Regions from separate parts of the Pseudomonas sp. H1_D04 genome, predicted to be linked through region 2. Evidence: riboswitches for the same ligand, from Rfam matches in the RefSeq annotation. Region 2 holds a riboswitch; each other region holds the start of a gene.

Region 1 (6,962 bases), 2.1 Mb from region 2:
AAAATCAATCTCGGATTACGGCTATGCCGTGCCTAGGCGAGGCACCGAGTGATGGGGCAAGAGCCTTTTGGTTGCTTTTGGCGGGGCCGGCATTCTGGCTCTTTTCAAAAGTGACCCGCCGTCAGGTCGGAACCAATTGTAGCCGCCACCTAAATAACGGATATACACCCCACATCCACACCACCACCCCGAAACCAAAGCCTAACCCGACAAAAACACTAGGACTTTGTACCTCCGTAATAATTTGGCGTAAACTCCGGGCAAGCCTGTGAGGAGTTTCCATGACTGCCATAACCATTACCGACGCCGCCCACGATTACCTGGCTGACCTGCTGTCCAAGCAGAACACCCCAGGCATCGGCATCCGCGTCTTTATCACCCAGCCCGGCACCCAGTACGCCGAGACCTGTATTGCTTACTGCAAACCCGGTGAAGAGAAACCTGAAGACACCGCCCTGGGGCTCAAAAGCTTCACCGCGTACATCGACCACTTCAGCGAAGCCTTCCTGGACGACGCGGTGGTGGACTATGCCACCGACCGTATGGGCGGCCAGTTGACCATCAAGGCGCCGAACGCCAAGGTGCCGAGCGTCAACGCCGACAGCCCGGTCAACGAGCGCATCAACTACTACCTGCAAACCGAGATCAACCCAGGGCTGGCCAGCCACGGCGGCCAGGTCAGCCTGATCGACGTGGTCGATGACGGTATCGCCGTGCTGAAGTTCGGCGGCGGCTGCCAGGGCTGCGGCCAGGCGGACGTGACCCTGCGTGAAGGCATCGAGCGCACCCTGCTGGAGCGCGTTCCGGAGCTCAAGGGCGTCCGTGACGTGACGGACCACACGCAGAAAGAAAACGCCTACTACTGAGTAAGGCGTTCACTGCGAACAGAAAAACGGCGCCCCGTGAGCGCCGTTTTTTTTGCTTTAAATTCAGAATCTTACGCAACAAACCTAACAACTAAGATTAACTGTGGGAGGGGGCTTGCTCCCGATAGCGGTAGCTCAGTTGCCCCATTGGAAGCTGACCCACCGCTAACAGGAGCAAGACCTTCCCATATTTATCTGTATTTATTGATATTTATCAGTAGCTTATAGGGCTTTTTTGAAGTGAAAAATCAAGGTCGATAAAGGTGCGCATGCCCCGCCCGATACAGCGACGACTCACTGAAACTGTCACTCGCCAGCACCCGGCCCACCACAATCAACGCCGTACGCCGAAAACCTTTGGACGCGACTTTCTCGGCGATATCACTAAGGGTGCCCACTACCCAATCCTGGTCCGGCCAAGTCGCCCGATGCACCACGGCAATCGGGCAATCCGCGCCATAGTGCGGCAGCAGTTCGGCGACGATTTTCTCCAGATGATTCACCCCCAGATGAATCGCCATGGTCGTACCGTGCTGCGCCAGGCTGTCGAAACCCTCACCGGCGGGCATGCTGGTTTTATCGGCATAACGGGTCAGGATCACGCTTTGGGCGATGTCTGGCAGGGTCAGCTCCGTCTCCAGTAACGCTGCGCAGGCCGCTACGGCGGTGACGCCAGGAATGATCTGGAATGGAATGCCCAATTCCCGCAAAAGGCGGATCTGCTCGCCGATCGCTCCGTAAAGGCTCGGATCCCCGGAGTGCACGCGCGCCACGTCCTGGCCTTTGGCGTGTGCGGTCTTGATCAAGTCGATGATCTGTTCAAGGTGCAGTTCGGCGCTGTTGACCACGTGTTCTGCCTGATGACCTTCCAATACCGCCGCAGGCACCAGCGAACCGGCATAAATGATCACCGGGCAACTACGGATCAGCCGCTGGCCTTTGACGGTAATCAATTCCGGGTCGCCGGGGCCGGCGCCGATGAAGTAGACGGTCATGGAGAATTCCTGTCAAAAAACGGGCGAGCATGAAGATTGCTCATGATCGGGGAGGGCGATTATCGGGGTTTTAACCGGCGCAGGCCAACGCAAAGGTGGCTTCTGCGGTTTTTTTGCGGGTGATGAGCAACTTGGCAGGCGCGCCGCCGAGCTGTTCAACAAGGGCCAGGGCGGCACTTTCGGCGATGCCGTAACACCCCGTATGGGCGAACGCAACGTCGGACTTGTGACTTAGCCGGTGTTCATAAATCGCCAGTTGCTCGGCGTTGAAGCACTCCAGCGGCAGGTTCAAGTGCCGTGCCAGAGCCAGTAAGCCTGGCTCGTCGTGTTTGCGGTCGATACTGGCCAGCGCGGTGATGCATTGGGGATCAATCCCTGCCTCGGCGAGAGCGGTATCAAACAGCGCCATCAGGGTATGAACCTCACAACCCCGCTGGCAACCCAGGCCGACCACGTAGGTCATGCGGAGTATTGATCGTCGCGTTTGCGGCGGAACAGCCAGGCGCTGATCAGGCCCAGGGCCAGCCAGAACGCCACGTTGGTCAGTTGCGAAGCGATTTTGAACCGCGTTTCCAGGGCTTGCGGCGCGAGCATTGCGTGCACTTCCGGTTGCGGCGCGCCAATGACGTGAGGTACCGCGAGGATGGCAGCGCCCAGCACTTTCAGCAGCCAGTTGCGCCCGAACACGATCAGCGCAATCCCGGCAGCGGTGGAGGCCGCAGTGCCGATCCACCACGTCTGGCGCAGTGCCAGATCAGCGGCGGCGGTGCCCGGCAACTCGGGTGGCAGGCCCATCGTCGGCGCCAGCACGAAGGTTGCGTAACCGGCCAGGCCCCACAGCAGGCCCTGCGCCGTGCGGGTGGGGGCGCGCAATGTGTAGAGGCCGGCCAGCATCAGTGCAAAACCAACCGCCACCACCAAGTTGCCACCGGTGGTCGACAGCACGCGCTGCCAGCCATCTTCAGGCTCCCAGGCTTCGGCATCGTGGGTGTGGGCAGCAGCGCCGGCAGCGTGCTCATGCACCACTTCGGTTGCCGCCGGGGCTTTTTCAAAGGTTTCCGCCTGAAGAATCAGCGGGGCGACCCAAAAGCTTTGCAGCAGGGTCAGCAGCAGCGCGGCCAACAGGCCGGTGAAACCTGCGGTTTGCGCAATACGCTTGATCATGTCGGCAGGTCTCAGTGGCACGGGAACGCGGCGCTGTGGCGGGTATCGTGGGCAGCGTTGTGCACCGCCTCGATATGCGAGAAACCGGCGAAATACACCAGACACGCGCCGAGGATCGACGCGCCGATGGCGGCGGTCAGGCGTTGGCTCAAGGTAGAGGTGCTGCTGGCGGAGTGCGAAGTGCTGCTGATGATCGACATGGCGCGTCCCTTTCAGGTGTCTGGATGAAACGAGCGCATGAAAACCCCGCGAGCCAGGCACGCAGAGTTCCGAACAGCGCCCGCCCACCGCGGGTTTGTTATCTGGTTTTTCGGGCCGGTCTCCGGGCTTGCGAGGGACACTGGGTCTATAAAGCATCGCCTTCCCATGCCTTACAGGCACAGTGGATCTGACGCTTCACTCGCTTACCGTTGCGGGGGCAGCACCGGACTGGTCATGGCAGCCATGATTTACCGGTTTCCCGTTTCACCCTGTGAAGGGCACCCGAAACAAGGCATGTAGGAAAGCATGCAGAGCGACGGTAGTCAAATTCACCGAGCCCCTGTAGCCTTGCACCTTCGAGGTTCTTCGGCCCAGGCCGAAGCTAAGAAGGGAACGCGGTTCAATCCGCGGCTGCCCCCGCAACTGTGAAGGGTTCATCCGACTGCCACGCCACTGCCATCAACGGCGGGAAGGCGCAGCCGGCGCCGGTCTAACGACCCGCAAGCCCTAAGCCAGGAGACCTGCCTCGCAACCGATTTTCTAATTCAACCGGGCGGGGTGATCCGGTGACGAAATCCGCTTCTGCGCCGCGCCGCAGGGCCTATCGTCCCGTATGCCCGCCCCCAAGGGCATCCGATGAAAACACTGGCCAAACTCCCCGTCACCATCGTTACCGGCTTCCTCGGCTCGGGCAAAACCACCTTGCTGCGCCATATGCTCGACAACGCCCAGGGCCGTCGCATCGCCGTCATCGTCAATGAGTTCGGCGAGTTGGGCATTGATGGTGAAATCCTCAAGCAATGCTCCATCGGTTGCACCGAAGAAGAAGCCAATGGCCGCGTGTACGAACTGGCCAACGGCTGCCTGTGCTGCACTGTGCAGGAAGAGTTCTTCCCGGTGATGCGCGAACTGGTCGCCCGTCGCGGCGACCTCGACCATATCCTCATCGAAACCTCGGGCCTGGCCCTGCCAAAACCGCTGGTGCAAGCCTTCCAGTGGCCGGAAATCCGCAGCGCCTGCACGGTTGACGCGGTGATCACCGTGGTCGACAGCCCGGCCGTGGCCGCCGGTACCTTTGCTGCGTTCCCCGATCAAGTGGACGCCCAGCGCAAACTCGACCCGAACCTGGACCATGAGTCGCCACTGCACGAGCTGTTCGCCGACCAACTGGCCAGCGCGGACCTGGTCATCCTTAACAAGGCCGATCTGATCAGCCCGGAAGACCTGGCCCGTGTGCGCCTGGAAGTCGCCGAAGAGCTGCCGCCAGCCGTCAAAATCATCGAAGCCAGCAGCGGTCGCGTGCCCCTGGACGTGTTGATTGGCCTGGGTGCCGGCTCCGAAGAGCATATCGACGGTCGTCATAGTCATCACGATCATCACCACGAAGGTGAAGACGATCACGACCACGATGCGTTTGATTCCATCTCCATCGACTTGCCCCAGGCCGACGAAGCGCTGCTGCTCGACGCATTGACTCAACTGGTCGTGCAACACGGCATCTTGCGTGTCAAAGGCTTCGCCGCGATCCCGAACAAGCCGATGCGCCTGTTGATCCAGGGCGTGGGCACCCGCTTTGACAAACACTTCGACCGCGCCTGGGGTGCTGACGAAGCACGCATCACGCGCCTGGTACTGATCGGCCAGGACCTGGATGCGGTCGGCCTCGAAGTGCAACTGCGCGCCGCGCTCAGCGTTTAATCCATGCACCTGCTCAGGACTCAGCCCGGTGGTTTTGTCGCGGACGACAATATTGCCGACCTTGGACAGACCCCCGCCGAACTGGTGATCCTGTGCAGCGGTGATTCCAGCCTGGCGCTGCTGGCCGAAGCGGCCCAGCAGTTGCCGGATGACTACCCGAGCCTGCGTCTGGCCAACCCGATGCAGGTGCAGAACCACGCTTCGGTCGACCTGTATGTCGATGAGGTGCTGCGCCACGCGAAGGTCATCCTGATTTCCCTGCACGGTGGCATCGGTTATTGGCGCTACGGCATCGAGCGCTTGGTGGAGTTGGCCGAGCGCGGTGTGCAGCTGATCCTGGTGCCGGGGGATGATCGCCCGGACCCGGAACTCAGCGGTCTCAGTACCGTCGGCGTCGAGGCGCGGGATCGCCTATGGCAGTTTCTGCGCCAGGGCGGGCTGGGCAACGCGCTGGACTTTTATCGCTGCCTGGCCAGCGGCTATATGGGCCGCGACTACCCGTGGGCCGAGCCGCAAGCCTTGCCGCGTACGGCGATTTATCATCCCGGCAAAGCCAATGCTCGCCTGAGCGACTGGCAGGCAGATTGGCACGCCGACCAACCCGTGGCGGCGGTGCTGTTCTATCGCTCCCATTTGCAGGCGGCCAATACCGGTTTTATCGATGTGTTCTGCCAGCGCTTGCAGGCGGCGGGCCTCAACCCGTTGCCGATGGCGGTGGCCAGTTTGAAAGAGCCCGGCTGCCTCGCGGTGGTCGAGGATTTGCTGGATGACGTGCAGGCATCGGTGATTCTGAATACCACCGGTTTTGCCCAATCCAGCCCCGAAGCCCCGCATTTGCGGCCATTTCGCCGCAATATTCCGGTGATCCAGGCGATTTGCGCCCAGGATAACCAGCCCGGCTGGGAGGCCAGTGAACAAGGCCTGGGCCCGCGCGACCTGGCGATGCACATTGCCTTGCCGGAGCTGGACGGCCGCATTATCAGCCGGCCGATCAGCTTCAAAGACCTGGCCTGGCGCAGCGAACGCAGCCAGTCGGATGTGGTGTGCTACCGCGCAGCGCCCGAGCGTATGGATTTTGTCGCCGAGCTGGCGCGCCGTTGGGTCGAACTGGCGCGTGTGCCGAATGCGGATAAACGCATCGCGCTGATCCTTGCCAACTACCCGACCCGCGATGGCCGCATCGGCAATGGCGTGGGCTTGGACACCCCGGCGGCGGCGCTGAATATCCTGCGTGCGTTGCAAGCTGAAGGTTACCCGGTGCCAGCGGCACTGCCGGAAAGCGGCACCGCCTTGATCCACGACTTGCTGGGTGGCGTCACCAACGATCTGGACAGCCTCGACTTGCGCCCGTGCCATCAAAGCCTGGGCCTGGATGAGTACGAGGCGATGTTCAAGCGCCTGCCTGAAGCCAACCAGCGCGCCGTGCTGGAGCGCTGGGGCACGCCCCATAACGATCCGATGTTCCGCGATGGCCGCCTGATGGTCGCCGGCCTACGCCTGGGCCTGACGTTCGTCGGCATCCAGCCGGCGCGGGGTTACCAAGTGGACGCCAGTGCGGTGTACCACGACCCGGACCTGGTGCCGCCCCACGGCTATCTGGCGTTCTATTTCTGGTTACGCCACACCTATGGCGCCCATGGCGTCATCCATGTGGGCAAGCACGGTAATCTGGAATGGCTGCCAGGCAAGGGCGTGGGCCTGTCGGAACACTGCTGGCCTGACGCAATACTGGGGCCGCTGCCGAATATCTACCCCTTTATCGTCAACGACCCGGGCGAGGGCGCCCAAGCCAAGCGGCGCACCCAGGCAGTGATCATCGATCACCTGATGCCGCCGCTGACCCGCGCCGAAACCTACGGCCCGCTGCGTGACCTGGAGCTGTTGGCGGACGAGTATTACGAGGCCCAACTGCTCGACCCACGCCGTGCCCGTGAGCTGCAAAAAGACATCCTTAAGCTGGTGCGCGAAACCCGTATCGACCAGGAGCTTGAACTGGATGGCGACGCCGATGCGGCGATTTGGCTGCCGCGCCTGGACA
Region 2 (6,962 bases):
GCGATCAGTGAGCATATGGGGCAAACCACCGATATCGTCGGCGTGATCCTCAGTCAGGCGACTGCGTCGAGCCTGGCGTTGATCGGCTGGCTGACCAATCTCGTGCTGATCCCGGTGGTGGCGTTCTATCTGCTGCGCGACTGGGACATCATGATGGCCAAGATCCGCAGCTTGCTGCCGCGTGATCGTGAGGAGCGCATCGTCTCCCTGGCCGGTGAGTGCCATGAAGTCCTTGGCGCATTCGTGCGTGGCCAGTTGCTGGTGATGCTGGCCCTGGGCGTTATCTACGCCGCCGGCCTGATGGCCATCGGCCTGGAGCTGGGCCTGTTGATCGGCCTGATCGCTGGCCTGGCGGCTATCGTTCCTTATATGGGCTTTGTGATCGGCATCGGCGCGGCGCTCGTGGCTGGCCTGTTCCAGTTTGGTGGTGACCTGTATCCGATGCTCGGGATTGTTGCGGTGTTCATGGTCGGCCAGGCCCTTGAGGGCATGGTGCTGACGCCGTTGTTGGTGGGTGACCGGATCGGTCTGCACCCGGTGGCGGTAATCTTTGCGATCCTGGCGGGGGGCGAGCTGTTTGGCTTTACCGGCATCTTGTTGGCATTGCCGGTGGCGGCGGTGATCATGGTGCTGGTGCGCCATATGCACGATTTGTACAAGGATTCGGATGTGTACACGGGCGTCGAAGACCCCGACCTGTAACCGCTGCTTCATAAACCCGGCTTCTGCCGGGTTTGTTGTTTATGGGGGGATGGCGTCAAACAATCCGCGTAAAACCGGCAAGTTAACGCAAACCTTTGATTTTGCTTGTGGTCTGCTGCATTGTGCGCCCCGCGTCACGGGTATAAACTTTGCAAACTTTACACAGAGGCCACTAGCGGTTCGATGGGAGCCGTTCAGTCAGCATGAAACCGATTCAGCTGCCCTTAGGTGTGCGTCTGCGTGATGACGCCACCTTTATCAATTACTACCCAGGCGCCAATGCCGCTGCACTCGGCTATGTCGAGCGGCTCTGCGAAGCCGACGCCGGGTGGACTGAAAGCCTGATCTATCTGTGGGGCAAGCACGGCGTGGGGCGTACTCACCTGTTGCAGGCCGCCTGCTTGCGCTTCGAGCAAATGGGCGAGCCGGCGGTGTACCTGCCTTTGGCTGAATTGATGGACCGCGGTATCGGGATCTTCGACAACCTTGAGCAATACGAGCTGGTGTGCCTGGATGACCTACAGGCGATTGCTGGCAAGGCCGATTGGGAAGAGGCGCTGTTTCATCTGTTCAACCGCCTGCGAGACAGCGGACGGCGCTTGTTGATTGCTGCCTCCACATCGCCCCGCGAGTTGCCCGTCAAACTGGCCGACCTCAAGTCGCGCCTTACCCTGGCGCTGATCTTCCAGATGCGCCCGCTCTCCGACGAAGACAAATTGCGCGCCCTGCAACTGCGTGCCTCTCGCCGCGGCCTGCACCTCACCGACGAAGTCGGACACTTTATCCTCACCCGTGGCACTCGCAGCATGAGTGCGTTGTTCGATTTGCTCGAACAGCTCGATCAAGCCTCCTTGCAGGCCCAGCGTAAACTGACCATTCCCTTTCTCAAAGAAACCCTCGGCTGGTAGCAACCCCTATGTTTGCAGGGGTTTTGGCAAATTCCAGGCGTCAGAAAACCCGCGTTTGGGCCGGTTTGGCCACGCGAAAGGTGCGTATAGGGTGTTAAGGGCTTAGATGTCATAGTCCAAACAGGAAGTCACATAGATCACGATTGAATTTGCAAATCGATGTGATAGAGGGCATAGTCTCGGCTTCTTTACACATCAGCCACGGTCGTGCCCATGCTAAATCGCTTCGCACCCCTCGTGCCTCTCGCACTCGTTACCCTGTTGTTTGGTTGCGCCTCCCACCCTCAGCAGGTGGTTGAGCAGCAAAAGCCTCAACAACATTCCCAGGCAAAATTTGTTGCAGCGCAGTCTTCCACTGTCTATGAGGAAGAAGTTGCAACAGAGAAAGAACTGGCCGATTTCTCCGGCAGCAAGCCTTATCAGCTTCCAGTTCTGGCCGACAGCATTCTCGAACGCGGCATGTCCCTGATCGGTACCCGTTACCGTTTTGGCGGTACTTCCGAAGCCGGTTTCGACTGCAGCGGTTTCATCGGCTATCTGTTTCGTGAAGAAGCTGGCATGAACTTGCCACGCTCCACTCGCGAAATGATCAACGTGAACGCACCGTTGGTCGCGCGCAACAACCTCAAGCCCGGTGATCTGCTTTTCTTCAGTACTGCAGGTCGTGGTCGTGTCAGTCACGCCGGTATTTACCTGGGTGATAACCAGTTTATCCACTCCAGCAGCCGTCGCAGTGGCGGTGTCCGAGTCGACAACCTGGGCGACAGTTACTGGAGCAAAACCTTCATCGAAGCCAAGCGTGCACTCGCCATGGCCCCGACGACCGTTACCGCTAGCAAGTAAACTTAAAGTGATACTTGAAGTTTGACGTGTAAGCGCTAGAATCCCTGGACATTGTTGTAATCCGTTCGCGCGAGCCTTGCTTGCGCGTTCTGGTTTTCAGCGTTCGGCAGCGAAAGCCGCATCCAGATCAGGATTGTTCTGCACATGTCGACGTCAGCCCGCCTAGTTCTTCTCGTTTGCGCCGCGCTGCTCAGCGCCTGCGCCAGCCGTCCGCCGCCTGCTCCTGTCGCGGTCAAGCCCAAGCCAGTATTCAACTACGCCACTCAGAACTTCTCGCCTGCTGCTGAAGACGTGCTCTTCCGTGCGCTGGGCCTGGTCGGCACGCCTTATCGCTGGGGTGGCAACACGCCGGACTCGGGCTTTGATTGCAGTGGCCTGATCGGCTTTGTGTTCCGTGACGCCGCCGGCATTTCCCTGCCACGCACTACCCGTGAGCTGATCGTGATGCGCGCTCAGGACGTGAGTGAGCAGAACCTGCAAACCGGTGACCTGCTGTTCTTCGCCACCGGTGGTGGTTCGCAGGTCAGCCATGCTGGGATCTATGTGGGCGAGGGCCGCTTTGTCCATGCGCCGCAAACCGGCGGTACGGTGAAGCTCGATACCCTGTCCAAGGCGTATTGGCAGAATGCTTATCTGAGCGCCAAGCGGGTATTGCCAGCAAACCTGGCACGTAATCCCTGAACCCAATACCGAACTAATTGTGGAGGGGGCTTGCCCCCGATAGCGAAGTATCAGTCACAGTGTCTGTGCCTGACCCACTGCTATCGGGAGCAAGCCCCCTCCCACATTGGTTTTGTGATGCTTCTGGGGGCGTTTATTTGGCCGCCGACACCCGCCATACCTTGTTCCCCACGTCATCCGCTACCAGCAAACCCCCTTGCTGATCAATCACCACGCCCACTGGGCGGCCCATGGCTTTCTCATCTTTATCGAGGAAGCCGGTCAGCACGTCCACCGGCTGGCCTTTAGGCTGGCCTGCCTCGAATGGCACGAAAATTACCTTGTAGCCGCTGTGCGGCTTGCGATTCCACGAGCCATGCTGGCCGATGAATGCGCCGTTGCTGAACGGCGCCGGGAGTTTGCTGCCCTCGGCGAACGTCAGGCCCAAAGAAGCGGTGTGCGGCCCTACGGCGTAGTCCGGCGCAATGGCCTTGGCGACCAGGTCCGGGTTCTGCGGCGTGACGCGCACATCCACATGCTGGCCGTAATAGCTGAACGGCCAGCCATAGAAACCGCCGTCCTTGACCGAGGTGATGTAGTCCGGCACCAGGTCGCTGCCGATCTCGTCGCGCTCGTTCACCGCCGTCCACAGCTTGCCGCTCTGCGGTTCCCAAGCCATGCCATTGGGGTTGCGCAGGCCGGAGGCGAAAATACGGTGCTGGCCGCTGGCGCGGTCGACTTCCCAGATCGCGGCACGCCCCTGTTCCGCCTCCAGGCCGTTTTCACCGACGTTGCTGTTTGAGCCGACGCTCACGTACAGCTTGCTGCCGTCCTTGCTGGCCACCACGTTTTTCGTCCAGTGGTGGTTCAGAGGGCCGCCTGGCAAGTCGACCACCTTGGAGCCTTGGGCCTTGATGGCAGTTTCGCCTGGCTGATAGGGGAAACGCAGCAGCTTGTCCGAGTCGGCCACATACAGGTCGTTTCCGACCAGGGTCATACCGAACGGCGAATTGAGGTTTTCCAGGAACACCGTACGTGTTTCGGCGACGCCGTCGTGGTCGGCATCGCGCAATAGAGTGATACGGTTCGGGCTCGGCACCCCGGCGCCGGCACGTCCCATGACCTTCTCCATGACCCAGCCGCGTATGCCCTTGGCGTCATCCGGTTTGGGCGGTGCGTTGGTTTCCGCCACCAGCACATCGCCATTAGGCAACACATACAGCCAGCGCGGGTGGTCGAGGCCCTCGGCGAACGCGGCCACTTGGGTGCCGGGGGCTGCCGTTGGCTTCGCGCCATCTGGCCAGCCGATGGCCGGAGCGATGTTGACGGTAGGGATCAGCGTTTTGTTCGGTTCCGGCAGTCGGGGCGAGGGGCCGGTGCCGTCGGAAACCTTCAGGGTTGAGCTTTCTCCGCACGCCGCGAGGGTGCCGGCAAGCATGATTAACAGGGCGAGTCTGGTTTTATGCATGGTGTTCTCCTTGATACCTGTAAGGGTAGAGGAGGGCGGTGGTGCGATGGTTCAAGTACTCGACCAGCTTTCATTGACGCTCCACCCCCAACCCACTAACCTTCGCCGCTTGTTCCAGGTGCTCTGTGACCCATGGGTCGACAGAGTGAAACAGGGAAGCCGGTGAGTGAGCGCGCTTGTACACAGCGCCGCCGCAATTCCGGCGCTGCCCCCGCAACGGTAAATGAGTCAAGACGCTGCTTTTGCCACTGTATCGCGTGCGATATGGGAAGGCGCAGCGTTGGCCTGCTTGCTCTCTACAAGAGCTGCGCCACTCATGAGCCCGGAGACCGGCCTGGATCATCCAACAGCATCACGGTGGGCGATGCTTGGCTGTCTGTTTTTTCTTTTTCCTGCCCGCCGTTTTTGTCCAGCCCCAACGGAGAGCTGCCATGACCGATACCCCCGACCGCGACGAACGCCACTTGGCGCGCATGCTGCGCAAAAAAGCCGTGATCGACGAGCGCATCGCCAACTCCCCTAACGAATGCGGCTTGCTGCTGGTACTCACCGGCAACGGCAAAGGCAAGAGCAGCTCAGCGTTTGGCATGCTCGCTCGCGCCATGGGCCATGGGATGCAATGCGGTGTGGTGCAGTTCATCAAGGGGCGTAACAGCACTGGCGAAGAGTTGTTTTTCCGCCGCTTCCCCGAGCAAGTGCGTTTCCACGTCATGGGCGAAGGCTTTACCTGGGAAACCCAGGACCGCCAGCGCGATATCGCCGCCGCCGAGGCAGCCTGGGCGGTATCCCGCGAACTGCTGCAAGACCCAACCATCGGCCTGGTGGTGCTGGACGAGCTGAACATAGCCCTCAAGCACGGTTACCTCGACCTGGACCAAGTACTCAGCGACCTGCAAGCCCGCCCGCCGATGCAACACGTGGTGGTCACTGGCCGTGGCGCTAAGCCGGAGCTGATCGAGATGGGCGACACCGTCACCGAAATGGGCATGCTCAAACACGCATTCCAGGCCGGTATCAAGGCACAGAAGGGCGTCGAACTTTGAATCAGCCCCGTCATTGCCCGGCCGTATTGATCGCCGCACCGGCGTCCGGCCAAGGCAAAACTACCGTCACCGCCGCCCTGGCCCGTTTGCACCGCAATCTGGGACGTAGGGTGCGCGTGTTCAAATGCGGTCCGGACTTTCTGGACCCGATGATCCACGAACGCGCCAGCGGTGCGCCGGTGTATCAATTGGATATGTGGATGGTGGGCGAGCAGGAAAGTCGCCGCCTGCTGTGGGAAGCGGCGGGGGAGGCCGACCTGATCCTGATCGAAGGCGTGATGGGTCTGTTCGACGGCACGCCCTCCAGTGCCGACCTGGCGCGGCATTTCGGCGTGCCGGTGCTGGGCGTGATTGATGGCACCGCCATGGCCCAAACCTTTGGTGCTCTGGCGCTGGGCCTTGCGCGCTACCAGCCGGATCTACCGTTCGCGGGCGTGTTGGCCAACCGCGTCGGCACGTTGCGCCATGCGCAATTGCTCGAAGGTAGCCTCACTGAAGGCCTGCGCTGGTACGGCGCGCTGTCCCGCGAGACGGGAATCGAGCTGCCGAGCCGTCATCTGGGCCTGGTGCAAGCCAGCGAACTGAATGACCTCGATGCACGCCTGGACGCCGCCGCCCAAGCCTTGGGCAGCAGTTGCGAAGTCGCTTTACCGCCGCCCGTGACCTTCGCCGCGCCTGAAGTGATGAAAGCTGAGCCGTTGTTGGCCGGTTTCCGCATTGCCGTGGCCCGCGACGAAGCCTTCGCCTTCACCTACGGCGCCAGTCTTGACCTGTTGCGGGCGATGGGCGCTGAGCTGACATTTTTCTCCCCGATCCACGATCGCGAATTACCTGACGCCGACAGTCTGTATCTGCCTGGCGGCTACCCGGAACTGCACCACCAGGCGTTGTCGGAAAATACTCCGATGCTCGACGCCATCCGTGCTCACCATGCGGCGGGTAAGCCGTTGCTCGCTGAGTGTGGCGGCATGCTCTACCTGCTGAACTCCCTCACCGACGTCGACGGCAACCGCGCCGAACTGCTCGGCCTGTTGCAGGGTGATGCAGTGATGCAAAAGAAACTGGCGGCCCTGGCGCTGCAAAGCGTCGAATTGCCGGAAGGCGTACTGCGCGGCCATACCTATCACCACTCCCTGACCAGCACCGAATGGCAACCGATTGCCCGTGGTCTGAGCCCCAATGGTGGGCGCGGGGCCGAAGCGGTCTACCGACAGGGGCGGATGACGGCCTCTTACGTGCACTTCTACTTTCCGTCGAATCCGGCTGCTGTGGCCGCATTGTTTTTACCCACGATAGCGCCATGACTGACAACGCCTTCCCCCAGGCCGACCGCGATGC
Region 3 (6,962 bases), 310 kb from region 2:
GCATATCGGCGCAAGGGTATTGGGCGTGCATTGCTGGAGGCCTACCGGGCGGCGGCGGGGCAGGACGGTTATGCGCGGTTGAGCTTGTGCGTGCGGGCGGACAACCCGGCCCGGTTAATGTATGAGGCGGCTGGGTTCGTGTGTGTGGGAACAGCCGCCAACGGGTATTTGCGGTACGAGCGAGTGAGTGAATGATCAATATCCAGACGGTCACGGTTGCCGACATTCCAGAGGTTCTGGCCTTCGTCCTGGCAGCCCGTGCCGAGCTGTTCCCCAAGCTCAGCGTCACTGGCATGCCCGCCGACCTGGCGCAATTCGAGGCCACTTACCTTCACGGCGATGGGCACTTCCTCATCGCTCGCCAGGACCACCAGATCATCGCCGCCATCGGTTATTTGCCCTACGACGATCGTTTCCCCCAATTGAATTACCAAGGCCGCAAGACTGTGGAAGTGGTGCGCCTGTTCGTCCTTCCGGCCTTTCGCCGCTTCGGTCTGGCGGGGGAGTTATACCGCGCGTTGGAGGGCAGGGCGCGGGCGGATGGCGTGGACGTGGTGTATCTGCATACCCACCCATTCCTGCCTGGGGCGATTGATTTTTGGGGGCGGCAGGGGTTTGAGATTGTGGATGTCGAGGCCGACCCGGTGTGGCAGACGACGCATATGCAGCGGAGTTTATAGGTTTGCGGTGAGCGCGCTCGTCGTGGTCAGAGGGCTTCTTGTGGTGGAAGTACTTCCTGTGGTGAAAGTACGTCCTGTGCTGAAAGTGCTTTCTGTAGTGAAAGTACTTCCTGTGGTGAAAGTGCTTTCTGTGGTGAGCGGGCTTGCCCCGCGCTGGGCTGCGCAGCAGCCCCCAAACCAGGCACTGCGGTTTTTCTGAGAAATTGCGGTGGCCTTATCGGGGCCGCTGCGCAGCCCAGCGCGGGGCAAGCCCGCTCACCACAAAAGGCTCATCGGTCACATAACGCCCATCTGCGTGGAAGTGCTGTCTGTGGTTAAAGTACTTGCTGTAGTGAAAGTACTTCCTGTGGTGAGCGGGCTTGCCCTGCGCTGGGCTGCGCAGCGGCCCTAAAACCAGGCACTGCGGTTTTTCTGAGAGATTGGGGTGGCTTTATTGGGGCCGCTGCGCAGCCCAGCGCGGGGCAAGCCCGCTCACCACAAAAGGCTCATCGGTCACATAACGTCCAGCCGCGTGGAAGTGCTGTCTGTGGTGAAAGTACTTGCTGTGGAGGAAGTGTTTTATGTGCTGAAAGTGCTTCCTGTTGTGGAAGTTCCTTCTGTGGTGAAAGTACTTCCTGTGCTGAAATTGTTTTCTGTAGTGAGCGGGCTTGCCCCGCGCTGGGCTGCGCAGCGGCCCTAAAACCAGGCACTGCGGTTTTTCTGCGAAATTGCGGTGGCCTTATTGGGGCCGCTTCGCAGCCCAGCGCGGGGCAAGCCCGCTCACCACAAAAGGCTCATCGGTCACTTAACGTCCATCTGCGGTGCTCACCGAGCGCCTCAGTTGGAACGCAACCGCAGTATCTGCGCTCCATCAAACGGGTCCGTCAGGTAATGCCCCTGCACACCGAACGTCTCCTGCAACCGCTGCGGTGTCAGCACGTCCAGCGGTGTGCCCAGCGCCACCAATTGTCCGTGATCGAGCACCGCCAATCGATCACAGGTCAGGGCCTGATTAAGGTCATGCAGCGCGATCAGCGTCGTCACCGGTAACCCTTGCACACCCTTCAAGATTGCCAGTTGATGTTGAATATCCAGGTGATTGGTCGGCTCATCCAACAGCAGAATCTGTGGCCGTTGCGCCAAGGCTCGGGCGATGTGCACACGTTGGCGTTCGCCGCCGGAGAGGCTGCGCCAGGCGCGTTGGCTCAGGTGGGTGGCGTCCACATCGTGCAGGGCCTGGCACACGATGGCGTCGTCCTCGCGTGACCACGGGCTCAGCGCCGACAACCATGGCGTGCGCCCCAACGCCACGGCGTCGAATACGCGGATGGCGTCGTCGGTGTCGGCCTGTTGCTCCACCACTGCCAGCTGTTGCGCGATGGCGCGGCGGGACAGGTCGCCCAAACGGGTGCCCCCAAGCCGTACCTCACCAGAGGCGGGTGTTCGCAACCCCGCCAGCAGTTTGAGCAAGGTGGATTTACCGGAGCCGTTCGGGCCGACAATCCCCAAGGTTTCCCCCAACTGCACCTCAAGATTAATATCGCGCAGCAACTCGGCATCGCGCACCTTGAAACCCAGCCCCGTACAACTGAGCACTTTCATCGCGCATTCCTCCGCCCGATCAGGATCAACGCGAACACCGGCGCGCCGACCAGGGCAGTGACCACGCCCACAGGAATCACTTGGCCTTTGATCAAGGTGCGCGACAGCACATCCGCCGCGATCAAAAACAGCGCGCCGCCCAAGGCGCTGGCTGGCAGCAACCGCGAGTGCCCGGTGCCCAGCAATAGGCGCACCGCATGGGGGATCACCAGGCCGACAAAGCCAATGGAGCCGACAATCGACACCATCACCGCCGTCACCAACGCCGCGCAGCCCACCAGCACAAATTGCACGCGGCGCACCGGAATGCCGAGGGACGCCGCCGAGTCACTGCCGAAGGTAAACGCATCCAGCGCACGCCGATGCCACAAGCACACCGCCAAGCCGGCAACCGCTACCGGCACCGCCAGCCACACCGAAGGCCAGCGCACACCGCTGAGGTTGCCCAGCAGCCAGAACATGATGCCGCGGGCCTGCTCGGAACTGGCCGACTTGGTAATGAGAAACGCGGTCAGGGCATTGAACATCTGCGAACCGGCAATGCCCGCGAGGATGATCTGGCCGGTACCGCTCATAGAGCCGCTGGCCCGCGCGAGCAAGATCACCAGGGCAAACGCCGCCATGGCCCCGACAAACGCGCCGGCCGACAGTGAAATCAACCCGCCGCCCACGCCCATCAGCGCCACCAACACCGCGCCGGTGGAGGCGCCGGCGCTGATACCCAGCAGATAGGGATCGGCCAGCGGGTTGCGCAGCAACGACTGCAAGATCACCCCACAGGTGGCCAGCCCCGCACCGCACGCGGCAGCGACCAGGGCGCGCGTCAGGCGGTAGTTCCACACCACGCCTTCGTCGATTGGATCGAGCAGATAGCCGGCGTTCCACAGCTTATTGGCGAGCACTTGAAGCACCACCTGCGGCTCGATGGACGTTTCGCCGATGGCCACGCCCGCGAGTAGGGCGGCTGAAAGCAGGGTCAGGGCGAGCAGGGTGCGGATCACGCTTTTACTCATTTGCGCAGGTCGTAGCCGTCGATGGCGCCGGCCAGCTGTTCAAGGCCATCGAACGTGCGGAGGCTGGCCTGCAGCGCCAAGGCGTCGAGGATGATGATGCGGTTGTGTTTGACGGCGTCCATGTTGCGCGTGACCGGGTCGCTGCGCAGGAAGGCGAGTTTCTTTTCATGGTCGTCGGCAGGGTAGCGGCGACGGTCCATGCGGGCGATCACCAGGAACGTCGGATTGGCCTTGGCGATGGTTTCCCAGCCAACAGCGGGCCACTCTTCATCGGACTGCACCACGTTGTGCAGGCCGAGGGTTTCGAGCATGAATTCGGGGATGCCCTTGTGGCCCGCCACGTACGGGTCGCTGGCTATCTCGGAACTGGAGAACCACACCAGCGCGCTGGCTTGCTTGAGGCCTTTACTCTGCGCCGTGGCAACGGACTTGGCCAGGCGCGCCTTGAGGTCGTCGTTCAGCTGTTGGCCGCGCGCCTGCACGTCGAAAATCTCGGCCAGTTGGCTGATGCTCTTGTAGAGGGTCTCGATGCGGAACGGCTCTAGCCGCGTGCCGTCGGCGCCCACCAGATTGTCCTTGCCTTCGCAGTCGGAAGGCAGCAGGTAGGTGGGGATCTTCAATTCGTGGAATTGCTCACGGGTGCCCACCACGCCTTGCGGGCCGACCACCCATTCCAGCTCGGCAGCCACCAGTTGCGGGCGTTTGGCGATCACGGCTTCAAAGCTTGGCTCGTTGTTGGCCAGGCGTTCGATTTTGTCGTTCTGCGCCTGGTACTGGGGCAGCACACTGTTGAACCACAGCGAGGTGCCGACCACTTTGTCGCCGACGCCCAGGGCATACAGCATTTCGGTGGCGGCCTGGCCGATGGTCACGCTGCGTGCGGGGGCTTGCGGGAAGGTCACGGCGCTGCCGCAGTTTTGGATAGTCAGCGGGTAGTGAGTGGGCGCCGCTTGAGCCAGGGCACAGAAACCCAGACCGGTGATCAGGGCAGTAACGCGTGGCAGCATGGGGCGATCTCCGTGTGAACCGTAGGTGAAGCAGGGGCAGTACGGCTCGGAAATACGCCCTTGAACGCTGCCGGTCGGGCAGGCAAGGATGTCCTTCCCGGACACCCCGCCGGTTAGTGATTGTGCTGGGCCGGCAGGTCTCCTGACTGATGCGTCTTCGCCACGCTCCAGCCTTCCCGGACGAGGTCCAGTGGCGTTAAGGAGCAGGCTCGGCACCTACAGTTGCGGGGGCAGTTTCGATTGACGCCGCGGGCGGCGTTTCGAATTCCCTATTAGTCCCATGGGGGAACCGGCGGCGCTATGGTAGTTGATTCAGCCTCGCAGAGGGAGGCTGAGCTTCAGTTCGCGTGCCGGTGGCGCGATCTTCGATGTCGCGCCAAGTCATGGCGCCTATCGTTAAAAAGTCGCTAGGACGTTCGCGCCTCGCAAAAAGGAGGCGGCCAATGTGTGTTCGTCAGTAGCTTCGCAATCCGTTTTTTGCTTGATCCCGCCTAAATGCGCGATCAGATCGCTCACCACAACACGGCCGCCTGCCATGAAAGGCCCGCTGCGCAGCCGGGGTTATTTTCGATCCAGCCACACCGTCTGCGCATTGCAGAACTCGCGAACGCCGAAGTGCGACAGCTCGCGACCGAATCCACTTTTCTTCACGCCGCCAAACGCCACCCGTGGGTCGGAGACGCTGAAGGCGTTGACGAAGATCCCGCCGGTTTCCAGCTGATTGGCGATATCCCGTGCTTTCGCTGCGTCAGTGGTGAAGATGCTCGCGGTGAGGCCGAACTCGCTGTCATTGGCCAGGGCCACCGCGTGGTCGGCGTCGCGGGCGGTGATGATCGAGGCCACGGGGCCGAACAGTTCCTGTTTGAACGAGGTCATCTGGTCGGTGACGTTGGCGAGTACGGTCGGCTCGTAGTAGTTGCCGTCGCCTGTGACTTTATGGCCGCCGAGCAACAGGGTCGCGCCTTCCTCCAGGGTGGCCTGGACCTGACCGTGCAGCTCGTCGCGCAGGTCGAAGCGGGCCATTGGGCCAATGTAGGTGGCAGCTGATGTGGGATCGCCCATCACCAGGGCACGGCTGGCGTCGACGAACTTGGCCGTGAAGGCTTCCACAACACCGGCTTCGATGATCAGGCGCTTGGCGGCGGCGCAGACTTGGCCACTGTTCTGGAAGCGGCCGATGAGCGCGGCTTGCACGGCGGCGTCGAGGTCGGCGTCGTTGAGCACGATGAACGGGTCGGAGCCGCCCAGTTCCAGCACGCATTTTTTCAACGCGGCACCGGCCTGGGAGCCGATAGCGATGCCGGCGCGCACGCTGCCGGTGAGGGTCACGGCGGCAATGCGTGAGTCCGCGATGGCTTTGGACACGCCCTCGGGGGTGACGTTGATCACTTCGAATAAGCCTTCAGCAAAGCCGGCTTTACGGAACGCTTGTTGGATCAGGTAGGCGCTGCCCATCACATTCGGCGCGTGTTTGAGCACGTAAGTGTTGCCGGCGAGCATGGTTGGCACGGCGCCGCGCAGTACCTGCCATACCGGGAAGTTCCACGGCATTACGGCGAGAATCGGGCCCAGCGGGCGGTATTCGATGTGGGCGGTGCCGTTGTCGACCAGGGTCGGTTCCGGGGCGAGCATGGCCGGGCCTTGGGCTGCGTACCATTCACTCAGTTGCGCGCATTTTTCGACTTCGGCACGTGCCTGGGCGATGGGTTTGCCCATTTCCAGAGTGATCATCTGCGCCATGGCTTCGGCTTGCTCGCGCAAGGCGGCGGCCAGGGCTAACAGCAGCTCGGCGCGCTGGCTCACCGGCTGGCGGCGCCAGGTGCGGAAGGCGCTGGTGGCGCGGTCGAGGGCGGCATCCAACTGCGCTGTTGTTTCGTAGGGATAGTTGCCGACGGTTTGGCCGTTGGCGGGATTGATCGATAAGGCGTGGGTGTTCGCGTTCATGGCACCGTCCTGCGTGTACGTTGGGAATGGAGGTCAGCGTACGGGGCTGGATCTTTTCTGGAAACTGAATAATATTAAGCAATACGTTCACGAATGGAGAATGAATTGGATCTCGTGCAACTGGAAATCTTCAAGGCCGTCGCCGAACAAGGCAGCATCAGCGCCGCCGCGCAGTTGATTCATCGGGTGCCGTCAAACTTGACCACGCGGATCAAGCAACTGGAGCAGGATCTGGGCGTGGAGCTGTTTATCCGCGAGAAGAGCCGACTGCGCCTGTCGCCGGCGGGTTGGAATTTCCTCGGTTACGCGCGGCGCATTCTCGATCTGGTGCAAGAGGCCCGCGCGACGGTGGCGGGGGAAGAACCTCAGGGGGCGTTTGCCCTCGGCTCCCTGGAAAGCACGGCGGCGGTGCGTATCCCGGCGTTGCTGGCGGCGTATAACCAGAAGCACACCAAGGTCGAACTGGACCTGAGCACCGGGCCGTCGGGCACCATGATCGAGGGGGTATTGTCGGGGCGCCTGACCGCCGCGTTTGTCGACGGGCCGGTGCTGCATTCGACCCTGGAGGGCGTGGCGGTGTTTGAGGAGGAGATGGTGGTGATCGCGCCACTGCACCATGCGCCGATCAGCCGGGGGCAGGACGTAAATGGCGAGAACATCTATACGTTCCGCTCGAACTGCTCGTACCGGCATCACTTTGAACGCTGGTTCTCACAGGATGGCGCGGTGCCGGGCAA

What was found. A riboswitch is a leader RNA that binds a small molecule or an ion and turns the genes downstream of it on or off. The one in region 2 is predicted to bind cobalamin.
Region 1: linked by a shared signal. The riboswitch ahead of cobW (cobalamin biosynthesis protein CobW) and the one ahead of cobO (cob(I)yrinic acid a,c-diamide adenosyltransferase) in region 2 are both predicted to bind cobalamin.
Region 3: linked by a shared signal. The riboswitch ahead of AB4N82_RS19515 (ABC transporter substrate-binding protein) and the one ahead of cobO (cob(I)yrinic acid a,c-diamide adenosyltransferase) in region 2 are both predicted to bind cobalamin.

What each region holds. Positions count from the first base shown of each region.
Region 1 covers NZ_CP162826.1:5,990,768-5,997,729, reverse strand. The annotation lists gene nfuA (Fe-S biogenesis protein NfuA) at 282-866, shown strand; gene cobM (precorrin-4 C(11)-methyltransferase) at 1,115-1,861, opposite strand; gene AB4N82_RS27825 (cobalamin biosynthesis protein) at 1,932-2,324, opposite strand; gene AB4N82_RS27820 (CbtA family protein) at 2,321-3,025, opposite strand; gene AB4N82_RS27815 (CbtB domain-containing protein) at 3,037-3,225, opposite strand; cobalamin riboswitch at 3,322-3,527, opposite strand; cobalamin riboswitch at 3,569-3,769, shown strand; gene cobW (cobalamin biosynthesis protein CobW) at 3,863-4,924, shown strand; gene cobN (cobaltochelatase subunit CobN) at 4,928-6,962, shown strand, end outside.
Region 2 covers NZ_CP162826.1:3,891,307-3,898,268, forward strand. The annotation lists gene AB4N82_RS18050 (AI-2E family transporter) at 1-702, shown strand, start outside; gene hda (DnaA regulatory inactivator Hda) at 906-1,610, shown strand; gene AB4N82_RS18060 (C40 family peptidase) at 1,824-2,453, shown strand; gene AB4N82_RS18065 (C40 family peptidase) at 2,598-3,134, shown strand; gene AB4N82_RS18070 (PQQ-dependent sugar dehydrogenase) at 3,268-4,581, opposite strand; cobalamin riboswitch at 4,681-4,933, shown strand; gene cobO (cob(I)yrinic acid a,c-diamide adenosyltransferase) at 5,013-5,624, shown strand; gene AB4N82_RS18080 (cobyrinate a,c-diamide synthase) at 5,621-6,928, shown strand; gene bluB (5,6-dimethylbenzimidazole synthase) at 6,925-6,962, shown strand, end outside.
Region 3 covers NZ_CP162826.1:4,200,367-4,207,328, forward strand. The annotation lists gene AB4N82_RS19490 (GNAT family N-acetyltransferase) at 1-195, shown strand, start outside; gene AB4N82_RS19495 (GNAT family N-acetyltransferase) at 192-680, shown strand; gene AB4N82_RS19500 (hypothetical protein) at 1,192-1,359, shown strand; gene AB4N82_RS19505 (ABC transporter ATP-binding protein) at 1,497-2,261, opposite strand; gene AB4N82_RS19510 (FecCD family ABC transporter permease) at 2,258-3,274, opposite strand; gene AB4N82_RS19515 (ABC transporter substrate-binding protein) at 3,271-4,281, opposite strand; cobalamin riboswitch at 4,397-4,590, opposite strand; gene AB4N82_RS19520 (aldehyde dehydrogenase family protein) at 4,843-6,225, opposite strand; gene ptrR (putrescine utilization regulator PtrR) at 6,331-6,962, shown strand, end outside.